4 regions of the Gordonia sp. AC31 genome follow, and region 2 is predicted to be linked to each of the others. Evidence: predicted binding sites of a transcription regulator. Region 2 holds the regulator's gene; each other region holds the start of a gene.
What was found. The regulator LexA, encoded in region 2, represses DNA repair genes until DNA is damaged. The targets are predictions, from matches to a motif close to CGAACANNTGTTCG.
Positions count from the first base shown of each region.

Region 1: Q9R39_RS12310 (DUF222 domain-containing protein) is a predicted target of LexA. The motif match lies at 4,381-4,394, and genes of this name have one in related genera.
Region 3: Q9R39_RS17540 (DUF222 domain-containing protein) is a predicted target of LexA. The motif match lies at 4,784-4,797, and genes of this name have one in related genera.
Region 4: Q9R39_RS09480 (DUF222 domain-containing protein) is a predicted target of LexA. The motif match lies at 4,534-4,547, and genes of this name have one in related genera.

Region 1 is NZ_JAUZVK010000008.1:188,330-195,673, reverse strand. Features, by position in the region: gene Q9R39_RS12320 (arabinosyltransferase domain-containing protein) at 1-608, opposite strand, end outside; gene Q9R39_RS12315 (arabinosyltransferase domain-containing protein) at 601-3,981, opposite strand; gene Q9R39_RS12310 (DUF222 domain-containing protein) at 4,425-6,128, shown strand; gene Q9R39_RS12305 (arabinosyltransferase domain-containing protein) at 6,184-7,344, opposite strand, start outside.
Region 2 is NZ_JAUZVK010000004.1:256,416-263,759, reverse strand. Features, by position in the region: gene hrpA (ATP-dependent RNA helicase HrpA) at 1-3,415, shown strand, start outside; gene nrdR (transcriptional regulator NrdR) at 3,389-3,889, opposite strand; gene Q9R39_RS07155 (LysM peptidoglycan-binding domain-containing protein) at 3,989-4,528, opposite strand; gene lexA (transcriptional repressor LexA) at 4,753-5,457, shown strand; gene Q9R39_RS07145 (phosphoenolpyruvate--protein phosphotransferase) at 5,435-7,144, opposite strand; gene Q9R39_RS07140 (DeoR/GlpR family DNA-binding transcription regulator) at 7,294-7,344, shown strand, end outside.
Region 3 is NZ_JAUZVK010000015.1:46,268-53,611, forward strand. Features, by position in the region: gene Q9R39_RS17515 (primosomal protein N') at 1-1,532, shown strand, start outside; gene fmt (methionyl-tRNA formyltransferase) at 1,533-2,492, shown strand; gene Q9R39_RS17525 (RsmB/NOP family class I SAM-dependent RNA methyltransferase) at 2,489-3,862, shown strand; gene Q9R39_RS17530 (SRPBCC domain-containing protein) at 3,870-4,346, opposite strand; gene Q9R39_RS17535 (helix-turn-helix transcriptional regulator) at 4,343-4,678, opposite strand; gene Q9R39_RS17540 (DUF222 domain-containing protein) at 4,869-6,128, shown strand; gene Q9R39_RS17545 (hypothetical protein) at 6,224-6,532, shown strand; gene Q9R39_RS17550 (hypothetical protein) at 6,532-7,344, shown strand, end outside.
Region 4 is NZ_JAUZVK010000006.1:107,053-114,396, forward strand. Features, by position in the region: gene Q9R39_RS09465 (citrate synthase) at 1-1,054, shown strand, start outside; gene Q9R39_RS09470 (FKBP-type peptidyl-prolyl cis-trans isomerase) at 1,111-1,479, shown strand; gene Q9R39_RS09475 (deoxyribodipyrimidine photo-lyase) at 1,494-2,783, shown strand; gene Q9R39_RS09480 (DUF222 domain-containing protein) at 2,806-4,503, opposite strand; gene Q9R39_RS09485 (ABC transporter permease) at 5,037-6,266, opposite strand; gene Q9R39_RS09490 (ABC transporter ATP-binding protein) at 6,263-7,159, opposite strand; gene Q9R39_RS09495 (hypothetical protein) at 7,156-7,344, opposite strand, start outside.

The DNA of each region.
Region 1 (7,344 bases), on a different contig from region 2:
TCGATGGTGGCGCGCAGCGACAACCCGTCACGTGAGACATCGGCGGGCAGATCGCTGTAGACGCCGACGATCTGGGGACGCATCTCGTGGTCGGCCAGCGCGAAGCCGTGCGCGGCGCCGGAGTCCGCGGCCGGTTCGGGCAGGCCCTCGAATCGTCCGCTCACCCCCTCGCCGTCGGCCCGGAAGACGATGCGACAGTTCGGATTCGATTGCGCGGCCGCTCGATCGGTGTTCAGCAGGGCGACGTTGCGGTCGGTGAGGGTCAGAGCGTCGGACGTCGCCCGGACGAAGAGCCCGCGGGCCCCGGCGTCCTGGCCGCCTTCGGGGATCGTCGACAGCAGTACTCCGCCCTGGTCGGGCAGGCGGGTGGCGAGTGAACACGGAACCGACGTCTCCATGTCGATCGGCACGAAGGAGACCAGCGGGGCGGCGACATCGGAGACGTCGCCGCCCTGCGGCCACTGCAGTTCGGCGGTTGACTGATTCACCGGCAACAGCGGGGTGAGGATCGCCAGCAGGAATCCGAGCAGACCGGTGACGGTCGCGACGATCTTCGGGTTGACCCTGGTCGCCATACGGGACGTACGAGGCGTACGGGACTCACTCATCGGATTGGGGCTCCACCCTGATCGAGCCGGCTCGTGACCAGCCCCATTGCGTCGTCTGTGCCGTGTCGATCCGCGCGTCTGGTGCGTCGGACACGAGCGGGGTCAGCTTCTCCAGTGCGCCCCAGTCGCGCACCCAGTCGTCCTGCAGGTACGTCGAGACCGCCGATGCGGACGTGGTGGCCTCCGAGATCCCCAGCAACCCGCCGTCCACGCCGGCCTGCCACGTCTTGGACTGGGAATTGGTCAGCGGATAGTCACCCAGGATGCGCCACTGCGGGACCTGGGCGACACCGTGGGACACACCCATCGGCCGCTGGCACGGGAAGTGCGACGCCACCCCGAAGTCGATGAGGGTGGGTGCCGTCGAGCCGACGACCGCCTGCAGCGTCTGCAACCGCGGTGCGCGCGGCGGGGTGATCCCGATGAACTGCTTCTCGCCGAGGTTGTTGTCCTGCAGCGACAATCGCATCACGGTCGCACGCGGCGGGGCGGCCGACATCGGTACGCGCATGTTGCGCCAGGGCATGTTCAGGATCACGGGACCGGGGTCGATGGGCAGGATGTCGGGGCCGACCTGTTCGAAGTTCCCGTCCGCACCCGGGCGGCCGAACTGCACCACCATCTTCTGCCCGAAGTTGCGTACGCCGAAGGTGTCGATGGTCGAGACGGCGCCCGCGGTGCTGAACACCAGCAGCGGTGACGCCGCGCGGTCGGCGGGCAGGTCGTACCAACCGGTCGTGAGCCGGGCCTCGCCCGGATACCCGTAGCTGCCCAGGACCGGCGTGGTGGCGGGGTCGAGCCCGTACGGCAACTTGGCGGTGGAACCGTTCACGGTCTCCGGTCCGCGCCCGCCGGTGGTCCCGGCGCCCAGCCCGCCGGTGATCGCGAACGGGCGGGCCATACTCGCCGACACGTTCATCTGTCCGGGGCGCTGGCTACCCGGCTCGGGCTGGAGGTCGTCGGGAATCCCGTTCGGGGAGAACCCGACCGGGTTCTCGCCGCGCAGCGCCTGCGTCGTGGTGGCGCCGCCGGCCGGGGTGAGCATGCCGGCGTTGGGATCGAGTTCGACGAGGACATCGTCGGCGAGGCCACAGCTGTTGCCGCGCAGCGTGTTCAGGTTCTCGGCGAGTGCGGTCGACGCCGGGTACCGGGTCACCGCGGCTTTGGCGAACAGCAGTAACTCCACGATCACCAGCAGACCGGCGATCACCGCCAGTGGTGAGGAGGCGAGAAAGAGCCGTCGGCGATCGGCTCGGGTCTCGCCGGGCCCGGTGTCGGCATGTGCGAGACCGCGATTGGTCACGTAGTCCAGCCGCAGGTGTTGCCAGACCGCGACCGCGGCCGCGATCACGGCGAGGATGAGGAACAGCGTCGACGCCTGGTAGCCGGCGATGACGGGGGCGCGATCGAACCAGGAGATGCCGTATTCGTAGAGGAACGGCCACGAGTTGTAACCGGCCATCGCGGCGGCCATCGCGAACAACAGTCCGGAGACGAAGACCGTCAGGTTTCGCGCCGAACGCGCCGCCGACTGGGCCACGGCGACGGTGGCCGCCGCCGCGATCGCCGCCGCCAGCCCGGCGAGCACGCCGAACTGGATGGTCCACTTGGTCGGCGTGAACGCGAACAGGAGGAGGGTGACCCCGACGGCGCCGATGAGACGCCAGACGGGTCCCGGGTCGACTCCGCGAATCCTCGTGCGCCGCAACATGACCGCGACCGTGACGAACAGGCCGGCGAGCAGCAGGAGCAGCGGTACGCGACGGGTGAGGGCGCCGTCGTCGGTGACGACCGAGATGAAGTAGTACCGCAGGAACTCCTGATGCCAGGAGATGACCGGCCCGACCGAGTAGCGCAGCTTGATCGCTTCGAGGACGGTGGCCAGGGTCTGATCGCGGAACACCACGATGAGCACCACCATGCCGGCGGCGGCGATCGGCGCGAGGAGGGCGAGCGTTGCCGCCCAGCGGGATCCGTCCATCCGGTTCCGTCGGTCGATGAGGATGTGCAGCAGTGAGCGGGCCGCCACCAGCAGGATGGCCACGCCGACGACGCCGTGCGGGGCGAGCGCCAGGGTGAAGCCCGCGACTAGGGCGGCCAGTGCCGCGGGCAGGAGCCGCCGGGTCGCGATGGCGTATTCCGCTGCCCACCAGGTCAGTAGCGAACCGAGGACGATGATCCCCTCGCTGCGCAAGCCGCTGCAGAACGGCAACCAGAACGCGGTGAACGTCAGGGCGCCCGCCCAGATGGCCCACGAACTGCGCCGTACCGCGGGGCCGAGGCGTGGCAGCAGCACCCGGCTCAGGACGAACCACGACACGAGTCCGGCGACGAGTTGCGGGATGTGCATCCACAGCACGGACGGCGAGACCGACGACCACGCCGCAAGGAAGCTGTAGTACCAGTCGAACGGTGCTTCGGGGATGCCGTAGAAGCGGTAGTAGTTGGCGAGGTAGCCGAAACCGTCGGCGGTACGGCCCATGTTGAGGATGTAACCGTCGTCGGGCGAACCGGCCCCGAGGACGCTCCAAACCAGCAGGATCGCGGTGACGACCAAGTCGCTGGCCCGGGGTTTCAGTGAATGCCACCACGAGCGGGTGCGCGCGCCGATCCGCCGGTGGTACCCGCCGATGCGGTCGAGCAGCCCGAGCGCGACGACGGCGACGAGTACCGACAGCGCGGCGAGCACCATCACGATGATCTTGAGGATCGACGGGGACGACTCGTACCGGTTGTCGATGGCCACCTGCACGCGCAGGCCGTTACCAGCGGCGTCGCGTGCCTGTTCCGGGCTGAGGTTGCTGAAGATGCCGTCGACCTGCGGGCGGCGGTCCGGCGGCAGGGTCGTCGACTCGCCGAGCCCGACGAACTGCGCACCCGGGCCGGTGGGGGCGGAGAAGATGCGCAAGTCCGAACATCGGCTCAGGTCGGCGCGGGAGGCGGTCGCGGCGAGACTGTTCCGGAAGGTCACGGTGATCGCGGCGTCGGTGGCGGTGACCCACAGCGACGACGACTTCGAGCGTGGTGCATTGGTCGGCATCGTGGCGAGGACCACGCCGTCCGGTGCCGACGCCAGCGTCGCGCACGGAATGCGGGCGTCGAGGGTCTGCGGGGTCTGCGCGATGAGCGGCGCCATCACCGACGACGTGTCGGCGTTCAGATCCTGCCCGGCCGGCCACTCGAAACCGGCGTCGACGGCCTTGACCGGCAGCAGCGGGGTGAGGGCACACAGCACGATGCCGGCGATCCCCGCCACGATCGCGATCCACCGGGCGGTGCCCGCGGAAATCCTGGTCCCGTGCCCCGACGATTCCGGCCCCGACGAGGACGGTTCGGCGGAATCCTCAGGCGAGGTCGGGGCTGTCACAGGCACGGTGCCTCATCGTAAGCGACGTCCCCCGGGGTACCTAGGGCCCACCCCGCGGCTCTGGAGGTTGGTGACGGCCTCCGCAGGCTCCGGTCTCCCTCTGGGAGCAGTAAGTGGGCCCGCTCCGAGCACAACAGTTCTTTCGCAGTCCACGACGGCCGTCAGGCCACAGCTGCTGAGGGGCGGCCGGAGCTTGCGGAGGGCGCGTCAACCCCCTGCTCCCTGAGGAGCGTCCGGAGCTTGCGGAGGGCGCGTCACGAAGGGTTCCGCACTGCAAAGACAGTTCTCGCCCGCGGGCGGACACTACCAGCAACCACCGACAATTTAAGGTGGCAACTCCGCGCAGCAAAGATTCTGTTGGACAACGTATTTCGAGCTGCCGTTTACCCTTCTTTCGTGTACAGTCGAACGTACATTCGCAGCACGGGTTCTCGGGGGAGGTGACCGTCATGTTCGATTCCCAGCAGGTCGTCGGCACCGACGCGCCTTCGCCTCGTGTGGTCGAGTTGGTGGCCGATCTCCACCGCACCCTCGACAAGTTGCAGACCGTGGATCTGTCGCCGTGTACCGATGCCGAACTCGCTGAGGTGGCCGCGGAGACCGAACGCGCCATCGCTCGTCTGACCGTTGCCGGTGACCGGCAGATCGATCAGGCCGTCGCTCGCGACCTGCCCCGCAAGGCCGGCTGCCGCACCCTCATGCAGTACATGACGCACCAGCTACGAGTGTCGAACCCGATGCGCCGCCGTAAGCAGATGGACGCCACCGCCCACCGGACCAGCCTCGGCGGCGAGGTCCTCCCACCCGAATACCCCTGCCTCGCCGAAGCGTTCGCACACGGCGCGGTCGGCACCGCGCACGTGCAGGCCGCATTGGATGTCCTCGACCGCATCCCGGTCGCCGTCGACCACGACATCAAGGTCGCCGCTGAGCGGCAGATGGCCGAGATCGCCACCGACCACACCCCCGCTGAGATCACCCAACTCGGTGCCCGCCTGCTCGCCCACCTCGACCCCGACGGCACCCTGACCGACGACACCGACCAGAAACGACGCCGCGGCCTGTGGATCGGTCGGCAACGCGCCGATGGCACCGCCAAGATCTCCGGCACCCTGACACCCGCACTCGCCGCCCGACTCACCATGATGTTCGCCGTGTGGGGCAAACCCGGACTCAACAACCCCGACGACCCCGCCTCGCCCAGCGGGCCGGCCGGTGCCGCCGACCCCGACGCCCTGGCCACCGCAGCCGACCGCGACGGCCGCACCCTCGCCCAGTCCAATCACGACGCGCTCGACGCTGCACTCGCCGCAGGTTTCGCCGACGGCGCACTCGGCACCTCGCACCGCGGCCTGCCCGTCCAACTGATCATCAAAGCCGACCTCGGCGACCTCGTCCGCGAAGCCGGACTCGCGACCACCGCCACCGGAACCCTGCTGCCCATCCGGGACTTGATCGCGATGGCCGGTGACGTCCAGCCGTGGTTGGCGATCTTCAAAGACGCCACCACTGTGCCGCTGCACTTCGGGCGCGGCAGACGTCTGGCCACCCGCGAACAGCGCCTCGTCTCTTTCGCCCGCCCCGACGGGGAAGTGTGCTCGGCACCCGGGTGTGATCAGCCCGCCACCCAGGTCGACATGCATCACGCCCACAGGGATTGGGCCAAGGGCGGTCTCACCGACATCGACGACCTCGCCCCGGCCTGCCCGCGACATAACCGGATGGTCGGTGACCAGCCCGGGCAGTACACCACCCGCATCGCCCGGTCCGGACCCGACGAAGGCCGCTGCCTGTGGCGGTTGAACGCCGAACCCGGTGCACCGCCCAACCCCGAGCGCCTCAACCGCCGACCCGACATACCCCGGCGGTTCGCAGAACACCTGAACACCGTGCGCAACGAGATCCACGGACCTGCCACCAGGTCCGGCGATGACTCGCGCCCAACCCTTCGTGACGCGCCCTCCGCAAGCTCCGGGCGCTCCTCAGGGAGCAGCGGGCGCCCCGATGCCGTCGGCTACGGCGACCGCGGCCTCCGTCTCGAACTCGCTTATCGCGAACTGGTCCATCCGCGAACACCGCCGGAGCACCTCACCAGCCCACCGCTGACCCCGGTCGAAGCAGAACTCGCACGCATACTCACCGACCACCGGTGACGGCAAAGCAGATCGCCTCGCCGACTACCACCGCGGCGACCGGGCCGCCTAACCGTCAGTGCCGCAACGGCGCGGGACTCCACAGTCCGCTGCGGGTGGCGGTGCCGGTCTCGATCTCGGCGAGCGTGTCGACGTCGCCGTATGGCTCGTAGCGTTCGAGGGCGCCCCAGTCGCGTCCGATGTCGGCCATCAGATAGGTCGGCACCGCCGTCGCCTGCTGGGAGACCTCGAGCCAGCCGAGGGGGCCGCCGCCGAAGCGGTTCTGCCACGCCGACACCGCGGCTGCCAGGTCTGAGCCCGGCTTGATGCGCCACTTCGGGATCTCCGCGACCCCGACGTCGTGGGTGAACGGGCGCTGGCACGGGAACGCCAGGCCCGAAGTCCAGTCGATGTGGACCGGATCGGTGCTGCCGACCACGTCCTGCAGGGTGTCCATCTGCGGGATCCGTGGCGGGGTGAGCACGATGAACCGGTCCTCGGCGAGGTTGTCGTCGGTCGCGACGATCCGCACGGCGGTGGTGTCGGACGGCAGCTCGTCGGTGTTGTAGCGCAGGTTGCGCCACGACGGGCGCGGGCCCGGGTCGATGAGTTCGGTGTCGCCGGCGGCCTCGAGGTCGGCATCGCGGGTGTCGGGACCGATCGGGTCCGCGGTGTACTCGAGCATCACGTTCGGATTGTCGTACTCACCGGCCACCGACATCGTGAGCAGCGGGCGGTCCCGCCAATCCGGCGGCAGCGCGTACCACCCGGAGGTGAGGCGGGCCGGGACCTGGTCGAGCTTGGAGTAGCTGCCCATGACCGGCGTCGAGGCGGGATCGAGGAAGAACGGGAGCGCCGCGGTACTGCCGTTGATCCCGGGTTCGGCGATCTCGCCGCCGCCGGTACCGCCGGGGTTGGAGTTGACGATGTCGGGGGACTGCCAGACGTCGCCGGACAGGACACCCAGCGACCCCTCGCTGGCCGTCGACTCGAGTGCTGTCGGCACACCGTTGGGGAAGAATCCCGAGGTGGACGGCGCGCTGCCCGGTGCGGGCGGCGGTCCGCCGAGAGGGTTGGGCAGCGTCGGGTCGACCGGGCGGAGCATGTCGCGGTCGGGGTCGGACTCCACCCAGACCTTGTCGGCCATCCCGCACGGGTTGCCGGCGACGGCGGCGAAGTTGGACCGGGGTACCGAGTACGACGAGCTCTGGTGGATTCCGGCGAAGATCGCGGTGAC
Region 2 (7,344 bases):
CGAGATCGCCACCGACCCCATGCTGCGCCGCTACGACACCCTCATCATCGACGAGGCCCACGAGCGCAGCCTCAACATCGATTTCATCCTCGGCTATCTGCGCCGCCTGCTGCCCCGACGCCCCGATCTGAAGGTGATCATCACCTCGGCGACGATCGAACCGGCGCGCTTCGCACGGCATTTCAGCACGCCGAAGACCTCGGTCCCGGTCATCGAGGTATCCGGACGCACCTATCCGGTCGAGATCCGGTACCGACCGCTGAGCCTGCAGGAACGCCCCGACGACGGGGACGACGCCGGCGGCGGCGAACATGCCGACCTCGACCAGATCCAGGGCATCGACGCCGCCGTCGACGAACTGTGGGCCGGTGGCCGCGGCGACATCCTCGTGTTCCTGCCCACCGAACGGGACATCCGAGAGACCGCCGAGGCGCTCCGTCGACGAACCGGCGGCAGCAAGGGTCCCGGTGCCGAGATCGTGCCGCTCTATGCGCGACTGTCGATCGCCGAGCAGCAGAAGGTGTTCTCCCCCTCCGACGGACGCCGGATCGTGCTGGCGACCAACGTCGCCGAAACGTCGGTGACCGTGCCCGGCATCCGCTACGTCATCGACACCGGCACCGCCCGTATCAGTCGGTACTCGACCAGGACCAAGGTCAATCGTCTTCCCATCGAACCGGTCTCACAGGCCAGTGCCCGGCAGCGGGCCGGTCGATGCGGTCGTGTCGCCCCGGGCGTCTGCATCCGTCTCTACAGCGAGAACGACTTCGACTCCCGGCCGGCCTTCACCGACCCGGAGATCCTGCGCACCAACCTCGCGGCGGTCATCCTCCAGATGACCTCGCTGAAACTGGGTGAGATCGCCGAGTTCCCGTTCGTCCAGCCGCCCGACGACCGCGCGATCCGCGACGGTATGGGTGTTCTCACCGAACTCGGCGCCATCACCGTCCCGCGCGAGGGCGGGCCCCCGCGACTGACCCCGATCGGCCGGTCGATGTCGCGGATCCCGGTCGATCCCCGGGTCGCCCGGATGCTCATCGCCGGACACGAACTGGGTTGTCTCGACCACCTTCTCGTGATCGCCGCCGCGATGTCGCTCCCCGATCCACGGGAACGGCCGGCCGAGCACCGGGAGGCCGCCGACGCCCAGCACCGGCGCTTCGTCGTCCCGCAGTCGGACTTCCTGTCCTACGTGGAGCTGTGGCGGTACCTCGGCGACCAGCGCAAGGAGTTGTCCGGCAGCCGCTTTCGGCGCATGTGTGAGCGCGAGTACCTCCACTTCCTGCGCATCCGGGAGTGGCAGGACCTCCACCGGCAGCTGACCGATATCGTCAAGGACCTCGACTGGTCGGTCGCGCCCACCGAACTCGACGCGGACGCCGTCCACCGATCCATCCTGTCCGGGTTGCTCAGCAACATCGCCGCCCGCAACACCGAGGGCCGCGAGTTCACCGGTGCGCGCAACACCACGCTGATGATCTTCCCCGCCTCTCCGCTCGCCAAGAAGCCACCCGCCTTCATCATGGCGGCCGAGGTCCTCGAGACGTCGCGCCTGTTCGCCCACACCGTCGCCGGGATCGATCCGCTGTGGGCCGAGAAACTCGCCGGGGATCTGGTGAAGCGCACCCACAGCGAGCCGCACTGGTCGGCGAAACGCGGAGCGGCGATGGCCTACGAACGCGTGACCCTCTACGGGGTCCCGCTCGTCGCCCGCCGGCGCGTCGACTACGGCCCCATCGACCCGGTGGTCTCCCGGGAGCTGTTCATCCGGCACGCTCTCGTCGAGGGCGATTGGCGGACGCAGCACGCCTTCTTCGACCGCAATCGCACGCTTCTCGAGGCCGCCTCGGACGTCGAGAACCGCACGCGCACCCGGGGTCTCGTGATCACCGAGGACCAGCTCTTCGAGTTCTACGACCAGCGGCTACCGGCCGAGGTCACCTCGGCCCGGCACTTCGACACCTGGTGGAAGAAGGCCCGCCGGGCCGAACCGGATCTGCTGGATCTGCGCCCCGAGGACGTCACGGGAGGCACCGACGTCGCCCCCACGGACTATCCCGGCGCCTGGCAGCAGGGCGACACCCGACTCGAACTGCGCTACCGGTTCGAACCGGGCGCACCCGACGACGGCGTCACCGTCGTGATCCCGCAGGCACTGCTACCCCATGTCCGACCGGCCGGCTTCGACTGGTCGGTCCCGGGCATGCGCGCCGAACTGGCCACCGCACTGGTCAAGTCGCTGCCGAAACAGCTCCGCAAGAGCATGTCGCCCGCGCAGCGGTTCGCCGAACTCGCGCTCGGCCGGCTCACCCCGCGCAAGGAGCCGCTGGCCACCGGGCTGGCCCGCGAGCTCTCGGCGATCACCGGGATGCGGGTGACCGCGGGCGATTTCGACACCGACCGGGTACCGCCGCACCTGCGCATGCATTTCGCGGTGGCCGACGACTCCGGGCGGATCGTCGCCCGCGCCGACTCGTTGCCCGAACTCCAGCAGACCGGAACGCCCGCGGCGCCGAAGACGGTGTCGCGCACCCTGTATCGGACCTGGACCGCAGACGGGATCGGTTCGCTCGCCGAGCAGACGACGGTCGATGTCGCGGGGCAGCGGCTGACCCGGTACCCGACGATCGACGTGGTCTCCGACGAGAAGGGCCACGCGCGGGGCGTCGTCGTCGTCGATGCGGCGAGCCCCGAGACACGGGACCGCCTCCTGCGACGCGGGATCGTCGCCCTCCTCGACCTCGCGATACCTCCGCTGCACAAGCGGATCGCCGGCTCGCTGAGTCCGGTCGAACGACTCGCCCTGAGCCAGAGCCCGTACTCGACCATCGAGGCACTGCTCGCCGACTGCACCCGCCGGGCGACCCGGGACACGGTCGCCGACATCGACGACGCAGAGCTCGCCGCGGTTCGCTCACCGCAGTCCTTCTCGGCGCTGCTCGAACAGATCCGGCCACGGGTCGCCGCGGCCGCACCGGACTACTTCTCGCTGGCCGTCGCGGCCCTCGAACGGATGGCCCCGCTGCGGGCGGCGATCGACCGGCACGCCGGTTCGCTGGCTGCCGACGACGTCGCCGAACAGGTCGCCCACCTCGTGTTCGATGGATTCGTGGCGGCCACCGCGCGACGCCACCTGGAGAATCTGCCGCGCTATCTCGACGGCGCGCAAGCACGTCTGGAGGCACTACCCGCGTCCGCGGCACGCGACCAGGCCGGGGTGGCCGCCGTCGATCGCGCCGTCGAACGGTGGGCCCAGCGCATCGAACAGGTACCCGAGCACCGGCGGGCGGTGGTCGACGACGAAGCGCAGTGGCTCGTCGAGGAGTTGCGCGTGGGGCTGTTCGCCCAGCGTCTCGGTACCGCGTTCCCGGTGTCGGAGAAACGGGTCCTACGAGCTCTGGACCGACTCGGCTGACACGGGTTCGGCGAGCGCGCTCCCGGTACCCGATGCCGCCTTCAGGTCGTCGATCTCGCGCTGGAAGTCCTCCACCGAGTCGAACGACCGGTACACCGAGGCGAAGCGCAGATACGCCACCTCGTCGAGATCGCGGAGCGGACCCAGGATGGCGAGTCCGACCTCGTTGCTGGGGATCTCGGCCGATCCACTGGCGCGCACCGTGTCCTCGACCTGCTGGGCGAGTTGCGCGAGCGCGTCCTCGGCGACGTGGCGGCCCTGACAGGCTCGCCGCACGCCGCGCATGACCTTCTCCCGGCTGAACGGTTCGGTCACGCCGTTGCGTTTGACCACCGCGAGCACGGCGCTCTCCACGGTCGAGAACCGGCGACCGCACTCCACACAGGAGCGACGGCGGCGGATGGCCTGCCCTTCATCTGCGACACGCGAGTCGATGACCTTGGTGTCGTCGTTCTTGCAGAAGGGGCAGCGCATCGTGTCCTCACGCAGGTCGCGGGACGCTGGAACGCACCCGAAGCGTGCGCCCCGCCGCTTGTCGGCCGGCCCCTGTGACATCGAGGATACCGCCCGGCCTCAGCGGTACCGGGGGGTGAGCAGGGGCTGGCCCACCTGCAGCGCGCTCGACCCCAGATCGTTCATCGCGACGATCTCGTCGATCACGACCTCGCGCGGCATCTCGGGTGCCACCCGGCCGGCGATCGAGCTGAGCGAGTCCCCCGAGCGCACGTGGACGACCTCGGCACTCACGGCGGACGGGGTCAGCGAGTCCGAGTAGTTCTGGCCCACGACACCGAACACCCACACGACGAACGCCAGCCCGACGCCGGCGAGGAGCGCGACCGCGGTGCGGCGGCGGCGACGGAACACCGCCGCGTCGGGTCCGACCGGGCCACGCCCGCGCACCCCGACCGAAGAGCCACAGTGGGTACCGCCCACCCGCGGGGTCACCGGCGACGCACCCCGCGGTCGGGTGCCGGCCGGCCGGTTGTCTACCGGGCGGCCGCCGTCGGACAGCGGGGCGCGCGTCCGGACCCGATCGGCGCGGTCGGTGGGGGGCCGGACAGCGTCGGGACGGTCGGTGCGGACGGGAGCGACGAGAGTGGCGGTGCGCATGGTGCCCTCCGGTGTTCTGGTGTCTGGATCGTGCGGGGTGTGGCGGTCGGTGTTCGAACATCGATCAGATGTTCGATGCACTGATGTTCGAATTTGTAGCACGACGTCCCGACAAAGTCTCGCGACACATCGAACAAATGTTTGAGGTGCCGGTCGCACTCCGCTAGGCTCGGACCCGGCGCAAGCCATCTACCAGCACGTTCCGAAGACGAGAGGAACCGAACATGAGTGACACCGGCGATAGGCGCGGCCGAGCGCGGGGCGCCGACGACGAGGCCCCGTTCGACGCCGCCGCCGCCGAGGCCTCACTCACCCCGCGACAGGCCGGGGTCCTGGAGGTGATCCGCCGCTCGGTGCGCGAGCGCGGTTATCCGCCGAGCATCCGGGAGATCGGCGACGAGGTCGGCCTGGCCTCGACGTCGTCGGTGGCCCATCAGTTGCGGACGCTGGAACGCAAGGGGCTGCTCAAGCGCGACGCGAACCGTCCCCGTGCGGTCAACATCGCCCCGAGTGACACCCCGTCGCCGGACACCCCGACGGCCGGCCAGCTTCCCGAGCCGACCTTCGTGCCGGTTCTCGGCCGTATCGCGGCCGGCGGTCCGATCCTGGCCGAGGAGGCCGTCGAGGACGTCTTCCCACTGCCCCGTGAGCTCGTCGGCGAGGGATCGCTCTTCCTGTTGCGCGTCGTCGGCGAGTCGATGATCGACGCCGCGATCTGCGACGGCGACTGGGTCGTGGTCCGGCAGCAGAACGTCGCCGACAACGGCGACATCGTCGCGGCCATGATCGACGGCGAGGCCACCGTGAAGACCTTCAAGCGTCAGGGCCCGAACGTCTGGCTCATGCCGCACAACGAACTGTTCGATCCGATCCCGGGCAACGATGCCGTCATCCTCGGCAAGGTCGTCACCGTGATGCGGCGAGTCTGACCTCTCCACCGACCGAACCGTCGAGCACCGCCGCGGCAGCCTCGCGCGCCGCGGCGGGATCCGAGGTGGCCAGGGCAGCCTCGGCGGCGGCCCGGCAGTCCGGTGCGGACACCTCGCCGAGCCGGGCCCCCACGGCCGCGGCAGCAGCCGGCGCGCTGGACAGCGAGGTGACCCCGAGACCGACGAGCACGCAGGCGAGGTTCGGATCGGCGGCGGCCTCGCCGCACACCCCGACCGGCTTTCCCTGACGTGCACCCGCTGCCGCGACACCCGCGATGAGGCTCAACACGGCCGGTTGCCACGGGTCGGTCAGTCCGGCGAGATCGGCCGACATCCGATCGGCCGCCATCGTGTACTGGGTCAGATCGTTGGTGCCGATGGATACGAAGTCCACCTCGGCGAGGACGGCTTCGGCCAGGATCGCCGCCGCGGGCACCTCGATCATCACCCCGGCGACCAGACCACGGCCGCGGACCTCGGCGGCGAAGGTGCGCGCCTCCGCCGGCGAGGCGATCATCGGCGCCATGACCCACGGCGCGACGGCCGACCCCGACGCGGCCTGCGCGATCGCGTCGAGCTGATGCGCGCGGATCTCGGGGTGCGCCAGCGCGATCCGATCGCCCCGCACGCCGAGCGCTGGGTTCGATTCGTCGGGATGGGTCACGAACCGGAGCGGTTTGTCGGACCCGGCGTCGAGGGTGCGGATGACCACCTTCTGCCCGTCGAACGCATCGAGCACCTCCCGGTAGATCGCGGCCTGCTCGTCCACCGACGGTTCGTCGGCACGCTCGAGGAACGCGAGTTCGGTGCGGAAGAGCCCGACGCCCTCGACGGGGTACCCGGCCGCGGCGCGTGCCGACGATCCGTCGGCGACGTTGGCGAGCACCGCCACGGCCACCCCGTCGGCGGTCTGCCCCGGACCGGTCCAGCCGGCGACGAGTGCGGCATGCCGCCGATCCTCGTCGACGCGAGCCCGGGCCGCCTCCGCATCGGGCTCCACCTCGATCCGCCCGGTGCTGCCGTCGACGAGAACGGTTGTGCCGGGCTCGATCTCGTCCAGGTCGGCCACCGCCACCACGCACGGGATCCCCAGCTGGCGCGCGATGATCGCGGTGTGGCTGGTCGGTCCGCCGAGGCGGGTGACGAGGGCGATGGTGCTCGTGGGGTCGAGGCCCGCGGTGTCGGCGGGCGCGAGGTCGTCGGCGAGCAGGACCGACGGCACCTCCGGAGTGGGCACACCAGGTTCGGGTAGGCCGAGCAGTTCGGCGAGGACCCGGTCGCGCACGTCGTTGAGATCGGTGACCCGCTCGGCCATCAGTCCGCCGAGCTTGGTGAACACCGCCGCGAACTGTTCGGTGGCCGCGACGGCAGCGGCCTCGGCGGGGGCGCCCTTGCCGATGAGCGCGGTCGCGGCACCGATCCAGCCGCGGTCCTCGGCCAGGCCCGCCGTCGCGGCGAGCACCTCGGCCGTCACCCCGGTGTTCTGCGACGCGCGCGTGCGCAGCCGCGCGGCGACGGCGCCGGCCGCGGTGGCGAAGCGCGTGACCTCGTCGGCGCGCCGTTCCTCGGCGATCTCCACACCGACGCCGAGCTTCTCCGGCGAGTGGTCGGGTCGCTCGCCCGGCCACAGCGCGGGACCGTGGGCCAACCCGCCGACCACCGGGGTTCCCGTCAGGATCTGCGCCATCGTCTTGCCTCTCACTCGACTACCGATGTGACCACCGTTACAAAAAGTGCTTGACTTGTCAACACAAACAGGCGTAAACACAATTACTACAACATCCAATCCCACACGCCTCAACAAGCGGGTTGGTCGAAACCGGAGATCGGAGCGGTGTGTACGCCGAGGAGAGACAACAGGCGATCGTCGACGAGGTGCGACTCGCG
Region 3 (7,344 bases), on a different contig from region 2:
ATCCGCGGGCCGTCTGGCAGGCCCTACCGGGGGAGGACTGGCCGCGCCGTCTCGCCGAACTCGCCGCGGCGACCCTCGCAGGGGGACGCGGGTGCATCCTCGTCGTTCCCGATCAGCGTGATCTCGATCGGGTGTGGGCCGAGTGTGAGCCGTTGATCGGCGACCGTGGGGTCGCGCTGTCCGCCGGACTCGGACCCACCGCGCGCTACCGCCGATGGCTGGCCGTGCGCCGCGGTGCCGCGCAGCTGGTGATCGGTACCCGAAGCGCGGTGTTCGCGCCGGTCAAGGACCTGGGCCTGGTCGTCGTGTGGGATGACGGCGACGACAGCATGGCCGACCCACGGGCGCCCTACCCGCATCCCCGCGAGGTGGCGGTGCTGCGGTCGCACCACGAGCGGTGCGGCCTGCTGCTCGGCGGGTTCGCCCGGACCGCCGAGGCGCAGGCGCTGGTGGTCTCGGGCTGGGCGCACGACCTCGTCGCCGACCGCACGACGGTCCGCACCCGCAGCCCCCGTGTCCAGGCGATCTCCGACGACGACCGGCAGATCGCACGCGACCCCATGGCCCGGTCGGCGCGCATCCCCGAAGTCGCGTTCGACGCGGCGCGGTCGGCGTTCGCCGCCGATCGTCCGGTGATCTTCAGCGTCCCGCGCCGGGGTTACGTGCCGTCGCTCGCATGCACCCGCTGCCGCGAACACGCGCGGTGCCGGGCCTGTCACGGACCGCTGCAGCTCGATGCCGACCAACGGTTGAGCTGCCGATGGTGCGGACGGCCCGAACGGTCCTTCCGTTGCCCGGAGTGCGGCAACACCTCGGTGCGCGCGACGGTGACCGGTGCGCGCCGGACCGCCGAGGAGCTGGGGCGTGCTTTCGCCGGCGTGCCGGTGCTGACCAGCGGCGGCAACACGATCCTCGACGAGATCGAACCCGGCGCACGGCTCGTCGTCGCGACGCCTGGCGCGGAGCCGGTGGCCCCGGGCGGGTACGGCGCCGCGATCGTCGTCGACACCTGGGCCCAGCTCGACCGGGCCGACCTGCGTGCCGAGGAGCATGCGGTCCGGCGGTGGATGGCGCTCGCCGCGATGGTGACCCCGCACGGTGACGGTGGGCGAGTGGTCATCGTCGCCGACTCGGCGCTCGCACCCGTGCAGGCCCTGATCCGTTGGGACCCGGTGGGTTTCGCGTCGATCCAGTTGCAGGAACGCGTGGAACTCGGATTCCCCCCGGCGGTGACGATGGCGTCGGTCGACGGGCCGACCGGGGTGATCACCGACTTCGTCGAGCACCTCGAGTTACCCTCCGATGCCGATGTTCTCGGCCCGGTGCCGTTGCCGCCCGGCGTCCGCCCCCCGGCCGGCAGTGCCGAGTGGGAGGCCGCCGCGGACGACGAGATGGATCGCATCCTGGTGCGGTTGCCGCGCAAGCACGGACGGCTCCTCGCCGAGGCGCTCGTCGCGGGACAGGTGCGCCGCAACACACATCGACAGACCGGGCCGATCCGGGTGCAGATCGACCCGCCTACGATCGGATGAATGCGCATCGTTTTCGCCGGTACCCCCGAGGTCGCCGTGCCGTCGTTGCAGGCCCTCATCGACTCGCCCTCGCATGAGGTGGTCGGGGTCATCACCCGGCCCGACGCCGTGTCAGGCCGCGGCCGCAAGGTGATGCGGTCACCCGTCGGGCAACTCGCCGACGAGCATGCGCTCGAGGTGATCACCCCGCGCCGGTTGTCGGAGCCGGAGGTCGACGACGTGCTCCGGCGCTGGGCTCCCGACTGCGGTGCCGTCGTGGCCTACGGCGGGCTCGTACCGCCCGGACTGCTGGACCTGCCGCGCCACGGTTGGATCAATCTGCACTTCTCGGTGCTGCCCGCCTGGCGCGGTGCCGCTCCGGTCCAGGCCGCGATCGCCGCCGGCGACGAGGTGACCGGGGCCAGCACGTTCCGGCTCGAGAAGGGTCTTGACACCGGTCCGGTCTTCGGGGTGCTGACCGAGACCATCCGACCCACCGACACCAGCGGTGATCTACTCGGGCGTCTCGCCGATGCCGGGTCGGGACTGTTGCTGTCCACGCTCGACGGCCTCGAGGCCGGCGAACTCGCCCCCGAACCGCAGCCCACCACGGGGGTGAGCCACGCGCCTAAGGTCGAGGTCGAAGACGCGCGGATCCGCTGGGAACTGCCGGCACACATCATCGATCGCCTGATTCGCGCCTACACGCCCGCACCCGGACCGTGGACGAGCCTCGACGACGCGCGGATCAAGGTCGGGCCGGTGTCGGTCGCGTCGACCGACGCTCCCGGTCTGCCCGATGCGGTGCGGGACGGCGGCCTGGCGCCCGGTGCACTCGCCGTCACGAAGAAGGCGGTGTTCGTTGGAACCGGTTCGCAGCCGGTGAAACTCGGCACCGTACAGCCGCCGGGGAAGAAGCCCATGCCCGCCGCCGACTGGGCTCGTGGCGCGCGCCTGACCGACGGGACGGTCCTGGGATGAGCGGCAAGTTCCGGCAGAAGGACCTCGATCCCGCGCGCGTGGCCGCCCGCGACACGCTCCGCGCGGTGCGCGAACGCGACGCGTATGCCAACCTCGTCCTGCCGAAGATGCTGCGCGACAGGAAGATCGAGGGACGAGACGCTGCCTTCGCCACCGAGCTGGCCTACGGGGCCGCGCGGGCCCAGGGTCTACTCGACGCGGTGATCTCCTCCGCCGCGAAACGGCCGGTCGCCGACATCGACGGCACGGTTCTCGACGTCCTGCGCCTGGGCACCTATCAGTTGTTGCGGACCAGGGTCGGTGCGCACGCGGCGGTGTCCACGTCGGTCGACCTGGTGCGCGCCGAAAACGGGATGGGACCATCCGGTTTCGTGAATGCGGTGCTGCGCAAAGTGTCGCAGAAGGACGAGGACATGTGGGTGGAGGAGCTCGCCCCCTCGCCCGCGGCCGATCTCGTCGGCTACCTCGCCTTCCAGTACGCGCATCCGCGGTGGATCGCGGAGGTGTTCCGAGATGCGCTCGGAGGCTCGGCGGGACAACTGCAGGCGGCGCTGGCCGCCGATGACGAGCGACCGCCGGTCCACCTCGTGGCGCGTCCCGGGCTCATCACCGCCGAAGAACTCGCTCTCACCAGCGAGGGCGAGGTCGGCGACTACTCCCCGTACTGCGTGTACCTCCCGGGCGGCGATCCCGGCGACGTCGCCGCGATCCGTGAGGGGTACGCGGGTGTCCAGGACGAGGGCAGTCAGCTGATCGCCCGTGCGGTGACCGTGGCCGAGGTCGCCGACGACGGTGGGCGGTGGCTCGACATGTGCGCCGGCCCCGGCGGGAAGGCCGCATTGATCGGTTCGCTCGCCGAGATCGACGGTGCCCGACTCGATGCGGTCGAGGTGTCCGAGCATCGCGCCGGCCTGATCCGCAAGGTCGTCTCCGACCTCCCGGTCAGCATCCATGTCGCCGACGCCCGGTCGAGTGGGCTCGACCCCGGTTGCGACCGCATCCTGCTCGACGCTCCGTGCTCGGGCCTGGGCTCGCTTCGCCGACGACCCGAATCCCGCTGGCGCCGGACCAATGCCGACGTCGACGAACTCGTCGTCCTGCAGAAGGAGCTCCTCGCCGAAGCGCTGCGTCTCGTGAAACCCGGTGGCATCGTGGTCTATTCGACATGTTCGCCGCACCCGGCCGAGACGACGGCGGTGGTGGCCGACGTCCTGGCGTCGACGGACGGTGTGCGCCAACTCGACGCCCGCCCGTTGGTGACGGTGGGCAAGCTCGGCCCGGACCTGTTGGGCGACGGACCCCACGTTCAACTCTGGCCGCATGTCCACGGCACCGACGCCATGTTCCTGGCGGCGTTGACGCGGGACTAGTTCCGGGTCAGGACGTTCTGCTTTGCACGAGGGTGGCGAGCGCAGCGGTGACCGAACCCCAGCCGTCGTAGAACCCGAGCTCCTCATGGCGGTCACGATCGGACGGACTCCGATGGCGCACGACGACGCTGTACTCGGTTCCGTCTGCGTGCTCGGCCAGAGAGATCTCGGCGGTCATGGGGACCGGAGCCGGCTCGGCAGGGCGCCACGAACTGTCGACGGCATTCGTGAACACCAGGCGCTCGTGGAGATCGACGACGAGGAAGACGGCATCCATGTGTGGGACGAAAGTGGTTCCGTCGTCGCTCATCCGGGTCACGAGCCCACCGCCCGGTTCGGGTTCGAGGCGGTCGACGCGGGTGACGGTCGGAGCCGGCGTCCACCACTTGGCGAATTTCTCCGGCTGGGTCCACGCCTCCCAGATGCGCTGTCGCGGAGCACCGATCACCCGGTGCAGGGTCAGGTCGAGTTCTGGGTCGATCATGGTGTCTCCTCGGTGTCGGTCACGAAGTCTTCGAGACGGTCGGTGCGTTCGGTCCACACGGTGCGCTGATGTTCGAGCCACGTCGACAGACGGCGCATACGGCGCCTGTCGAGGGTGCACATCCGCGTGCGTCCGACCTTCTTGGTCAAGACGAGCCCGCTGTCCTCGAGCACGCGGAGATGCTTCATGAACGACGGCAGGGTGATGGGGAAGGGGTCGGCGAGTTCGCCGACGCTGGCCGGCCCACGCCCCAGGCGTTCGACGACGGCGCGGCGCGTCGGATCCGACAGAGCGCCGAAGATCTCGTCGAGTGCGACCGAACTGTGTGCCATAAGGCTAAGTGTTGCAGGTCCCATCGCTTAACTCAACGGCTAAGTGAAAATCTGGCGTCGGCCTTGTGGAAAGTACATCGCCAAGTGCTGCTTTTGAGATACTATCGAATGTATGTACGAGGACTCTTCGGGCGCAACTGGCCTCTTGGCTACCGAGCATCTACGGTCCATCGTGGGTGGGCTGTCGGCAATGCCGGTGGGTCTCGAGGAGGCGGAGTCGGTGGATCGGCTCACTCTTCTCGAGGAGATCAAGTCGGCATGCACGGCGGCCCAGGTGCGTGAGACCGCGAATCTCGACGCGTTGCGCGCAGCCGACGAAGCCGCACGGAACGTACCGGAGCGCCGGCGCGGTCGCGGACTCGCCGCCGAGATCGGTCTGGCGCGCAAGGTCTCGCCCCGAAAGGGAAGCCAGTGCCTCGGATTCGCCCGCGCCCTGGCGCACGAGATGCCCCATACGATGGCGGCACTGACTTCCGGTGTGCTCACCGAGTGGCGGGCCACGATCCTGGTACGCGAAACCGCTTATCTGACACGTGAAGCGCGTGAGGAGATCGACCGCCGGATCTGCGCCGATCCCGCAGCGCTGGTGGGGGTGTCCGACCGCGAGATCGAGGCATCGGCCAAGCGCCACGCGTACGAGCTGAATTCCGAAGCGGTGGTGGCACGTAAATCGAAGGCCGAGAAGGACCGCCGCGTCAGCGTGCGACCCGCGCCGGATCTGATGACGCAACTGTCGGTGCTGCTGCCGATGGCGGACGGGATCGCGGTGTACGCCGCGTTGAAGAAGCACGCCGACTCAGTGGTCGGACAGGACGACCGAAATCATGCACAGGTCATGACCGACACCCTGGTCGAACGTGTCACCGGACGCGCTGTCGCAGAGCCGACACCGATCGCGCTCAATGTCGTTCTGTCCGACCGGTCCTTGTTCGGCCTAGACGATTCGGCCGCCGACGTCCACGGATACGGACCGATCCCGGCGACGGTCGCGCGGCTGCTGGTGGCCGATTCGGTGTCGCCCGAGGGGGAGACCGCCTCGACGATGCGGAAGTTGTACGCGAGACCGTCCGATGGCGCGCTGGTGGCGATGGAGTCACGGGCACGAGCTTTCCCAACCGCTCTCGCCCAGTTCATCCGGATGCGTGACCAACGGTGCCGGACTCCCTACTGCGGTGCACCGATCGTCGAGATCGACCACGCCACACCGCATCGGCGCCACGGCCCGACGAGCGCGGTCAACGCTGATGGAACCTGCGTCCTGCACAACCGCGCCAAGGAGGCCCGCGGTTGGTTCTACGACGTGAAGATGGTGGACGGCGTCCGTGTCATCGACGTGATCACCCCGACCGCGCGACGACACCGCAGTGTCGCTCCACCCGCTATCGGGCATCAACCGCCAGGACGCAGCGGCGTCGAAACCAGCCTGATCCAGATACTCGCGGCGTCGTGATTGTGGATGGCGAACGCGCAGTCCGGTGATGCTGTACTAGGTTGTTCGTCGTGGCGGTCCGCCACGTCGTTGTCGGTGCAAACTCGGGGGTTTGTATGGCTGAGCGGTTCGGTGTCGAGGAGCTGGGTGTCATCACCGGCGTGGGCGATGCGCTCGCTCGATGCTCGTCGGAGACACGGGCTCTGTGGACCGGAAAGTCCGCCTTCGACGATGCGTCGGGGGCGATGCCGGCATCGGCCATCGGTGCGGCGTGCGCCGGGAAAGACGACACCGTCCGCTCACTGCTGGGCCGCGCGGCGGCGAGGATGGACCAGGTGTCGCAGACCTGCTACCAGGCCGCCGGCGACGTCGCTTATACCGAGGAGTCCCTGGCCAGCGGCTTCCGTGCCATCAGCGAGTTTTGATGTCGCGTCCGTCGCGTTCCGTCGTCAACGGCTGGGACCTGATGTCTTTGGATGCGGTCGCGACTGCGCTCGACGCGGCCGTGGATGACCTGAGGGATCTCACCCAGAGGATGGCCGAAGCGCCGATGAAAGCGGGTGACTCCAAAGGGTGGGTGGGGGACTCCCAACGCGGTTGCGAGACTCGCACCGACTCCGATCGGACCGAGATCAACAAACTGGGGTCCGACCTCACCCGCGCCGCCACTGTCCTGCGGGATACGTCATCTGCAATCAGTCCGAATCGCACCACCGCGCTGATCCGAGCGCTCGGACTGGAACGGGACGAGTTCAGCGTCGGCGACGATTGGACGGTACGAGACACCCGAGACTATGCGGCCGAGCTCACGGGCGTGGAGGCGGGAAGTGCGACCGAGCGCTCGATTCTCGACGCTCAGGCCGCCCGGGCGGAGGAGGCCAAGACGGCGACCCTCTTGTTGCAATCCCTGGCCGATCAGATGGGCGAGGACGATCGCAACGGGGCGAGAGTTCTCGCGGCAGCCTTTGGCGATGCCGAAGGTAATGCGCCACTCGCGTCGAGCTACTCGCCGGGCCAGGCGAGCATCGATGTCCAGGCCATCATGAGTGGTAGTGCCACGAAGGAGCAGCGGGATCGGTTCTTCCGAGCCACCAGCCTGACCGCGGAACAGCGGGCCGCGTTGGCCCGAGGGGACTTCGCGGAGATTTCGAAGGAGCAGTTCGATTACCTGAAAGCGATCTACACACCGAGTTGGGGTGGTGGACCCGAAGGACAGCCGCTATCTCTTGATGCCCTG
Region 4 (7,344 bases), on a different contig from region 2:
GAAGTCGACCTTCATCGAGGTGAGCTACCTGCTCATCTACGGGGAGCTCCCGACTCCGTCGCAGCTCGAGGACTTCACCACCAAGATCCAGCGCCACACCCTCCTGCACGAGGACCTCAAGCGCTTCTTCGACGGATTCCCCCGCAACGCGCACCCGATGCCGGTGCTGTCGAGTGCGGTCAACGCGCTGTCGGCCTACTACCAGGACTCGCTCGATCCCAAGGACGACGAGCAGGTCGAGCTGTCGACGATCCGCCTCCTCGCGAAGCTGCCGACCATCGCGGCGTATGCGTACAAGAAGTCGGCGGGACAGCCGTTCCTGTATCCCGACAACTCGCTGAGCCTCGTCGAGAACTTCCTGCGGATGACCTTCGGCTTCCCCGCGGAGCCCTACGAGGTCAACCCCGAGGTCGCCAAGGCCCTCGACATGCTGTTCATCCTGCATGCCGATCACGAGCAGAACTGTTCCACCTCGACCGTCCGCCTGGTGGGCTCGTCGCAGGCCAACCTGTTCACGTCGATCTCCGGCGGCATCAACGCGCTCTGGGGCCCGCTGCACGGCGGCGCCAACCAGGCCGTGCTCGAGATGCTCGACGACATCCGGGCCGACGGTGGCGACACCAAGGACTTCATGAAGCGGGTGAAGAACAAGGAGGCCGGCGTCAAGCTGATGGGCTTCGGTCACCGCGTCTACAAGAACTACGACCCGCGCGCCGCCATCGTGAAGAAGACCGCCGACACGATCCTGGAATCGCTTGGCGTGCAGGACGACCTGCTCGACATCGCCAAGGGTCTCGAAGAGGTCGCCCTCAACGACGACTACTTCATCGAGCGCAAGCTGTACCCGAACGTGGATTTCTACACCGGTGTCATCTACCGTGCGATGGGCTTCCCGACGCGCATGTTCACCGTGCTGTTCGCGCTGGGACGCCTGCCGGGATGGATCGCGCACTGGCGCGAGATGCACGAGGACCCGACCACCAAGATCGGCCGTCCGCGTCAGCTCTACACCGGCTACACCGAACGCGACTACGTGCAGATGGGCGATCGCTGAGCGACCGTTCCGACGCACCGCCTGACCGCCGAACACCCGACTCAAAGGAGAGTCCAGTGACCAGCACCGAGAAGCCAGTGGTCGAGTTCCAGGCGGGACCCCCGCCGGCCGACCTCACCATCTCCGACCTCATCGTCGGCGAGGGCGAGGAAGCCGCTCGCGGCGGCATCGTCGACGTCCACTACGTCGGGGTCGACTACGAGACGGGCGAAGAGTTCGATTCGTCGTGGGATCGCGGCCAGTCGGCCAACTTCCCGCTGGACCGGTTGATCCCGGGCTGGCAGGAGGGCATCCCCGGGATGAAGGTCGGCGGACGCCGCCAGCTGACGGTTCCGCCCGAGCTGGCCTACGGCTCCGCCGGTGCCGGACACCGTCTCTCGGGACGGACCCTCGTGTTCGTCATCGACCTGCTCGGAGTGGGCTGACGTCCGCCACCGAACTGGTCTGGCTCAGGCGCGATCTACGCCTGAGTGACCTCCCGCCGCTCGCCGCGGCCGCCTCGAGGACCGATTCGTCGGTCCTCGTGTGCTTTGTGGTGGACCCGCGGCTGGAGAAGTCCGCGGGCGAGCGGCGGCTCGCGTTCCTGTTCGACTCCCTGCGGGAACTGGACGACAAGCTCGACGGCAAGCTGCTGGTCGTGCGGGGCCGACCCGAGGTCGAGATCCCGAAGCTGGCCCGGGCGGTCGACGCCGAACGGGTGCACATCTCCGAGGACTTCGCCCCGTTCGGCCGCCGACGCGACGAGGCCGTCGCCGACGCGCTCGGCGACATCGAGCTCGTGGCGACCGGGTCGCCGTACCTCGTCTCACCCGGTCGCGTCACCAAAGACGACGGGGAGCCGTACAAGGTGTTCACCCCGTACTTCAAGCGGTGGCGTGACCACGGCTGGCGTGCGCCCGCCGACTCGTCGGTGCCTGCGAAGAAGATCGTCGACCCGTCGGACCTGACGAAGACCGGGCGCATCAAGGTACCGAAGTCGCCGACCGGTTTGTCGTTGCCCGCCGGTGAAGACGCGGCGCTCGAGCGGTGGGCCGAGTACGTCGACAACGGTCTCGCCGACTACGACTCCGGCCGCAACGATCCCGCGGGTGACAGCACCAGCCGGATGTCGGCGTATCTCAAATACGGCAACATCCATCCCCGCACGATGGCCGCCGATCTCGGCAAGGGCAAGGGGCCGCAAGCGTATCTACGCGAACTCGCCTTCCGCGACTTCTACGCCGACGTGCTGTTCCACTGGCCACATAGCTTGTGGCACAACTGGAATCGACAGTTCGACGGCATCGACCTCGACACCGACAAGAAGGCCTACGAGCGTTTCGACGCGTGGAAGGCAGGGCGTACCGGTTTTCCGCTCGTCGACGCCGGGATGCGTCAGCTCGCGGAGACCGGGTACATGCACAATCGGGTGCGCATGGTGACCGCGTCCTTCCTCGTCAAGGACCTGCACCTGCCGTGGTGGTGGGGAGCGGAATGGTTCCTCGAGCAGCTCATCGACGGTGACATGGCGTCGAACAACCACGGCTGGCAGTGGGCCGCCGGTACGGGAACCGATGCGGCGCCGTACTTCCGGGTGTTCAACCCCGAGGCGCAGGCCAAAAAGTTCGATCCCGACGGCGAGTACATCCGACGCTGGGTCGGTGACGTCGACGCCGACGACTATCCCGAGCCGATGGTCGATCACAAGGCCGAGCGTGAGGAAGCGCTCCGGCGTTTCGGCCAGATCTAGCTGACCTCAGAGGACAAGTCCGTCAGAATGGTGGCGGGTTCTCGAGGAAGTCGCGACGGTCGGCTTCGAGTTCGGCCTCGCGTCGTTTCTTGTTTCGGGCGCGTTCTTGTCGCCGGCGGGCCAGTTTGGCGTCCAGTCGGCTGTGCGTGCGCTCCGGGTTGTCGTCGGAGGTGATGACGTGTGGTGTGGGTGGGGCTTGGGCGGCTTGCTCGAACCGGATCCGCCGCAGGTTCGGGAAGGTGTCTTCCAGCGTTTCGGCATCCCCGGGCAGGGTGACCCCTTCGGGGGTCTCGTAGTCGGTGACCAGGCGGCCGTCGTCGTCGCGGTACTGCACATCAACCCAGTCCCCGTGGGTCTTCATCAGGTGACCGGGACGGCATTTGGCGTTGAGGTTCTCACTCGACGTCGCCCCACCGCGGGCGGGGTCGGTGTGGTCGTACTCGGTGACGTGGTCGAGATCGCACGCGAACGCTGAACGAGTACAGCCGGGTTCGGTGCAATACCCGTCCCGCACCCGCACGAAATCGGCGCACGACGTGGTGGGCCGGTACCCGTTGCCGGGATGGGTCGCCGGGTAGACCACTGCGACCGATGCGGCGGTGGCATCGGTCGAGTCGCCGAAGTGCGTTGCGGTGGAATGATTCTCGCTGTCGGCTCGGGTGTCGTCGGCTGGTGCCGGGCGTTGCGCGCTCCGCCGCTGGTCATCGTCGTTGGTGCTGGGGGCGACGTAGGTGGGTTGGGTGCGGGCGGGGGTGACCGGGGTCAGGGTGGCGTCCGGGCGGGCGGCGAGGTCACGGACGTGTTCGTCGCTGATGATGCCGTGTTCGTCGAGGAACCCGACCCCGGGTGCCCCGGCCAGGGTGGCGGCATCGGTGACCACGTGGATCACGATCTCGGCGCGGACCGCGTCGAGGACGCTCTGTGGGTCCGGGATGTCGGCAGTGCACGGCTGTTCATCGTCGCACTGGCAGTCGAAGCTGGTGCGGGTCAACAGCGCGAACATCGCATCGGATCGTCGTATCCCCTGGGTGCGGGCATCCCGCTTGCAGACCGTGTCGGCGAGGATGGCGACGGCTTTGGCCGAGATCCGCACGTTTTCCGCCGACATCACGGCGGTGAGTTCGGCGGTGCCGTCGGGCAGTTCGTGGGTCCACACCCCACGTTGATCCATCGCGTCTTGGCGGCGTTGGCGTACCGCGTCGGGGTCGTGGCGGAACACGAGGCGGTCGACCATGTCCCGCAGGCGCGCCCGATCCCACACACCTGTTCGGCGACGCACAGTGTCGGCGATCTCGGCATCCAACGCGGGGGTGATCGGGTCATCGGTAGGGATCAGTTCGGTGCGGGAGATGACCAACCGGATCTGCCACTGCGACAGGACCCCGTCACGCAGGGTGTCGGCAACCTCGGGGAGCCGATCCCGCAGCGCGATCGCCTCATCGATCAGGGTTTCGGCATGCCGTCGCGACACCCCGGCCTGGCGGGCGATGCGGGCCGCGCAATCGGCATGGCCGTCCATCACGAACCCGGACGCGCTGGTGGTGATCAGGCGGTCGGTCATCGCTGCGATCGTCTGATACTGGTGCCAGGCGAGGTAGGACTCGCCGCGCCGGGTGGCGTCGAGGCCGGCCATCAACATGACCATGTCGGACTCGGCGGCGTGGGCAGGATCGACCCCGGCGACGAACTCGCCCGGTAGATCGATCCACGCCTTCACCACGCCCCCCGACGCCTGTCCACCCACCCGCTGCGACCAGGTGATCCGTTGAAAAACAATGTAAACCCGACCACCGACAATTCCGGATGAGTCTCCACAGGAGTGACATCGTTGTCGACGAAATAGATTCTGGGCGTTGCGGTATGGTGCCGCCCGGGTTGTCGATGGCTGAGATCGTCGGGTCGCCGAGTGGTTTCGACACGGCGACTCGCCTAGCGGCTCGTTGCCGGCTCAACCAGCGGGGGTGGGCGACTCGCCTAGCGGCTCGTTGCCGGCTCAACCAGCGGGGGGCGACTCGCCTAGCGGCTCGTTGCCGGCTCAACCAGCGCAGGGGGGGTATCGGCTCGACCAGCGGAGGGCGCGGCGAAGGGTCCTGTCACGCATCGCAACAGGACCCTTCGTGACGCTCGCAAGCTCGCTCCTCAGGGATCGGAGGGTGACGCTCGCAAGCTCGCTCCTCAGGGATCGGAGGGTGACGCTCGCAAGCTCGCTCCTCAGGGATCGGAGGGTGACGCTCGCAAGCTCGCTCCTCAGGCTCAGCGGGCGAGCTTGAGTACCTCGCCCCAGCCGATCCGCGAGCCGGTGCGCAGGATGGACCGCTGGTAGATCCGCGCGGCGATCCAGGTGGCGGCCGCGCACGCGGCGCCCATCAGGCCGAAGGTGACGATGATCTGGACGGCATCGGTGTCACCGGTCGCGATGCGCATCGGCATGAGTGCCGCGCTGAACGGCGGTATCCAGCTGAGCACCTCGATCAACGTCGAATCCATTGCCTGCACACCGAAGATGCCGGAGTACAGCACCGCGACCGCGAGGAATGTCAGCGGCGCGGACGACGAGTTCAGCTCCTCCTGCCGGGAGACGATGGCCCCGGTTGCCGCGTAGAGCGAGGAGAAGAACAGGAAGCCGAGGAGGAACCAGGCGATCACCGCCGCGAACATCCCGATGGCGGCGCCCGGAAGGGTGAGGATTCCGGTCGCGGTGCCCGCGATCAGCGCGGTGGCACCGAGCAGCACCACCTGCCCGAGGGCGACCACACCGATGCCGATGATCTTGCCCCACAGCAGATGCAGCGGCTTGATGGTCGCCAGGAGCAGTTCCACGACGCGCGACGTCTTCTCCTCGACGACGCCGACGGCGACCATCGTGCCGCCCATCATGATCGCGGTGACGAGCAGCACCACCCCGACCATCGCGATGAGCAGGCGCTGTCCCTCGTCGGGGTTGTCCGGTTCGGTCTGCGAGACCGAGATGTCCACGGTCGGCAGGGTGGCGGAATCGACACCGCGTTCGGCCAGTGCCGCAGAGAGATTCGCCTGCGACACCGCGGTGCGGATCGGGCCCTCCACAGCCGGTTCGAGGCTGTCCTTGGTGATGATCACATACGATCCCGGCGTCTCTCCGGGCACCAGCGCGGCCTTCACGTCGCCGCTGTTGACCCGATCGCGTGCCTGTTCGACGGTGTCGGCCGGCTCGGTGGCGATCGTCGTGCCGGAGGCCTCACCGATGGAGACGATGGATTCGGTGACGGCGGCCGGCTGACCCACGACGGCGACCTTCTCGACGTCGTCGCCGCCGGAGAACAGGTTGATGATGATGGACCCGGCGACGATCACGATCATCAGCAGCGCGGTACTGACGACGAAGGACTTGGTCTTGGCGCGCGTGGTGATCTCGCGGCCGGCGACGAGTCGGATCGCCTGTGCGGCAGATGCTCTCGGATCGGAACCGGTGGTTGCCACCGGGGTGTCGGGTAGCGTGGTCATGCGGAAACCACCTCTCGGAACAGGTCGGTCAGGGACGGGGTCGAGGTCGCGAACCGGTGCACCGGCCCGTTCCGGAGGGCGGTCGCCAGGATCAGCTGATCGTCGGCGATATCCGGGTCGATCAGCAGGCGGGTCGTCTCGCCGTAGTCGACGCCGCGGACACCGGGCAGGGAGTCGGCCCACGCGACATCGGCACGCGGCCCGGTGATCTCGAGGGTGATGCCCTCGCGTGCACGCAGGTCGTCGACCGTGCCGAGGGCGCGCATCTCACCGCGCGCGATGATGCCGACACGGTTGCAGAGCCGCTGGACGAGGTCGAGTTGGTGCGAGGAGAAGATCACCGGGATGCCCTCGGCTGCCTTCTCTTTGAGCACGTCGCTCATCACGTCGACCGCGACGGGGTCCAGGCCGGAGAAGGGCTCGTCGAGTACCAGGACGCTGGGATCGTGGACCAGGGCGGCGGCGAGCTGGACCCGCTGCTGGTTGCCGAGGCTCAGGTCGGCGACGTTGTCGTCGTGGCGGGCGCCCACGCCGAGGCGGTCGGTCCACCGCTTGACGGAGTCCTGCGCCTCGGCCGCCGACATCCCGTGCAGCCGTGCGAGAAAGGTCAGCTGTTCGCCGACTTTCATCTTGGGGTACAGGCCTCGCTCCTCGGGCATGTACCCGATTCGACGACGCAGATCGAGGTCGATCGGCTGGGTGCCGAGGCGAACCTCTCCGGCATCGGCGGCCAGCACGCCGAGGATTATGCGCATGGTGGTGGACTTGCCGGCGCCGTTGCTGCCGACGAACCCGAAGATCTCACCCGGGTCGACGGAAAAGGTCATGTCGCGCAGCGCGATGAGGTCTCCATACCGTTTGTGGAGCCCGTCGACGATCAGTGGTGCGGTCATTGCGCACTCTCCTCACTGGGAATGGTTGTCGTATCCGATGGCAGTGCTTCGAGATCCTCGGGGTCCGGATCCGCCATCCACCAGGCGGTGAGCATGGTCGGTACGCAGATCGCGGCCAGGACGAGCGTGATGAGCAGGATGGCCGATCCGTAGACCGCCTGGCCGGACACCTGGTCGTCGAAGCT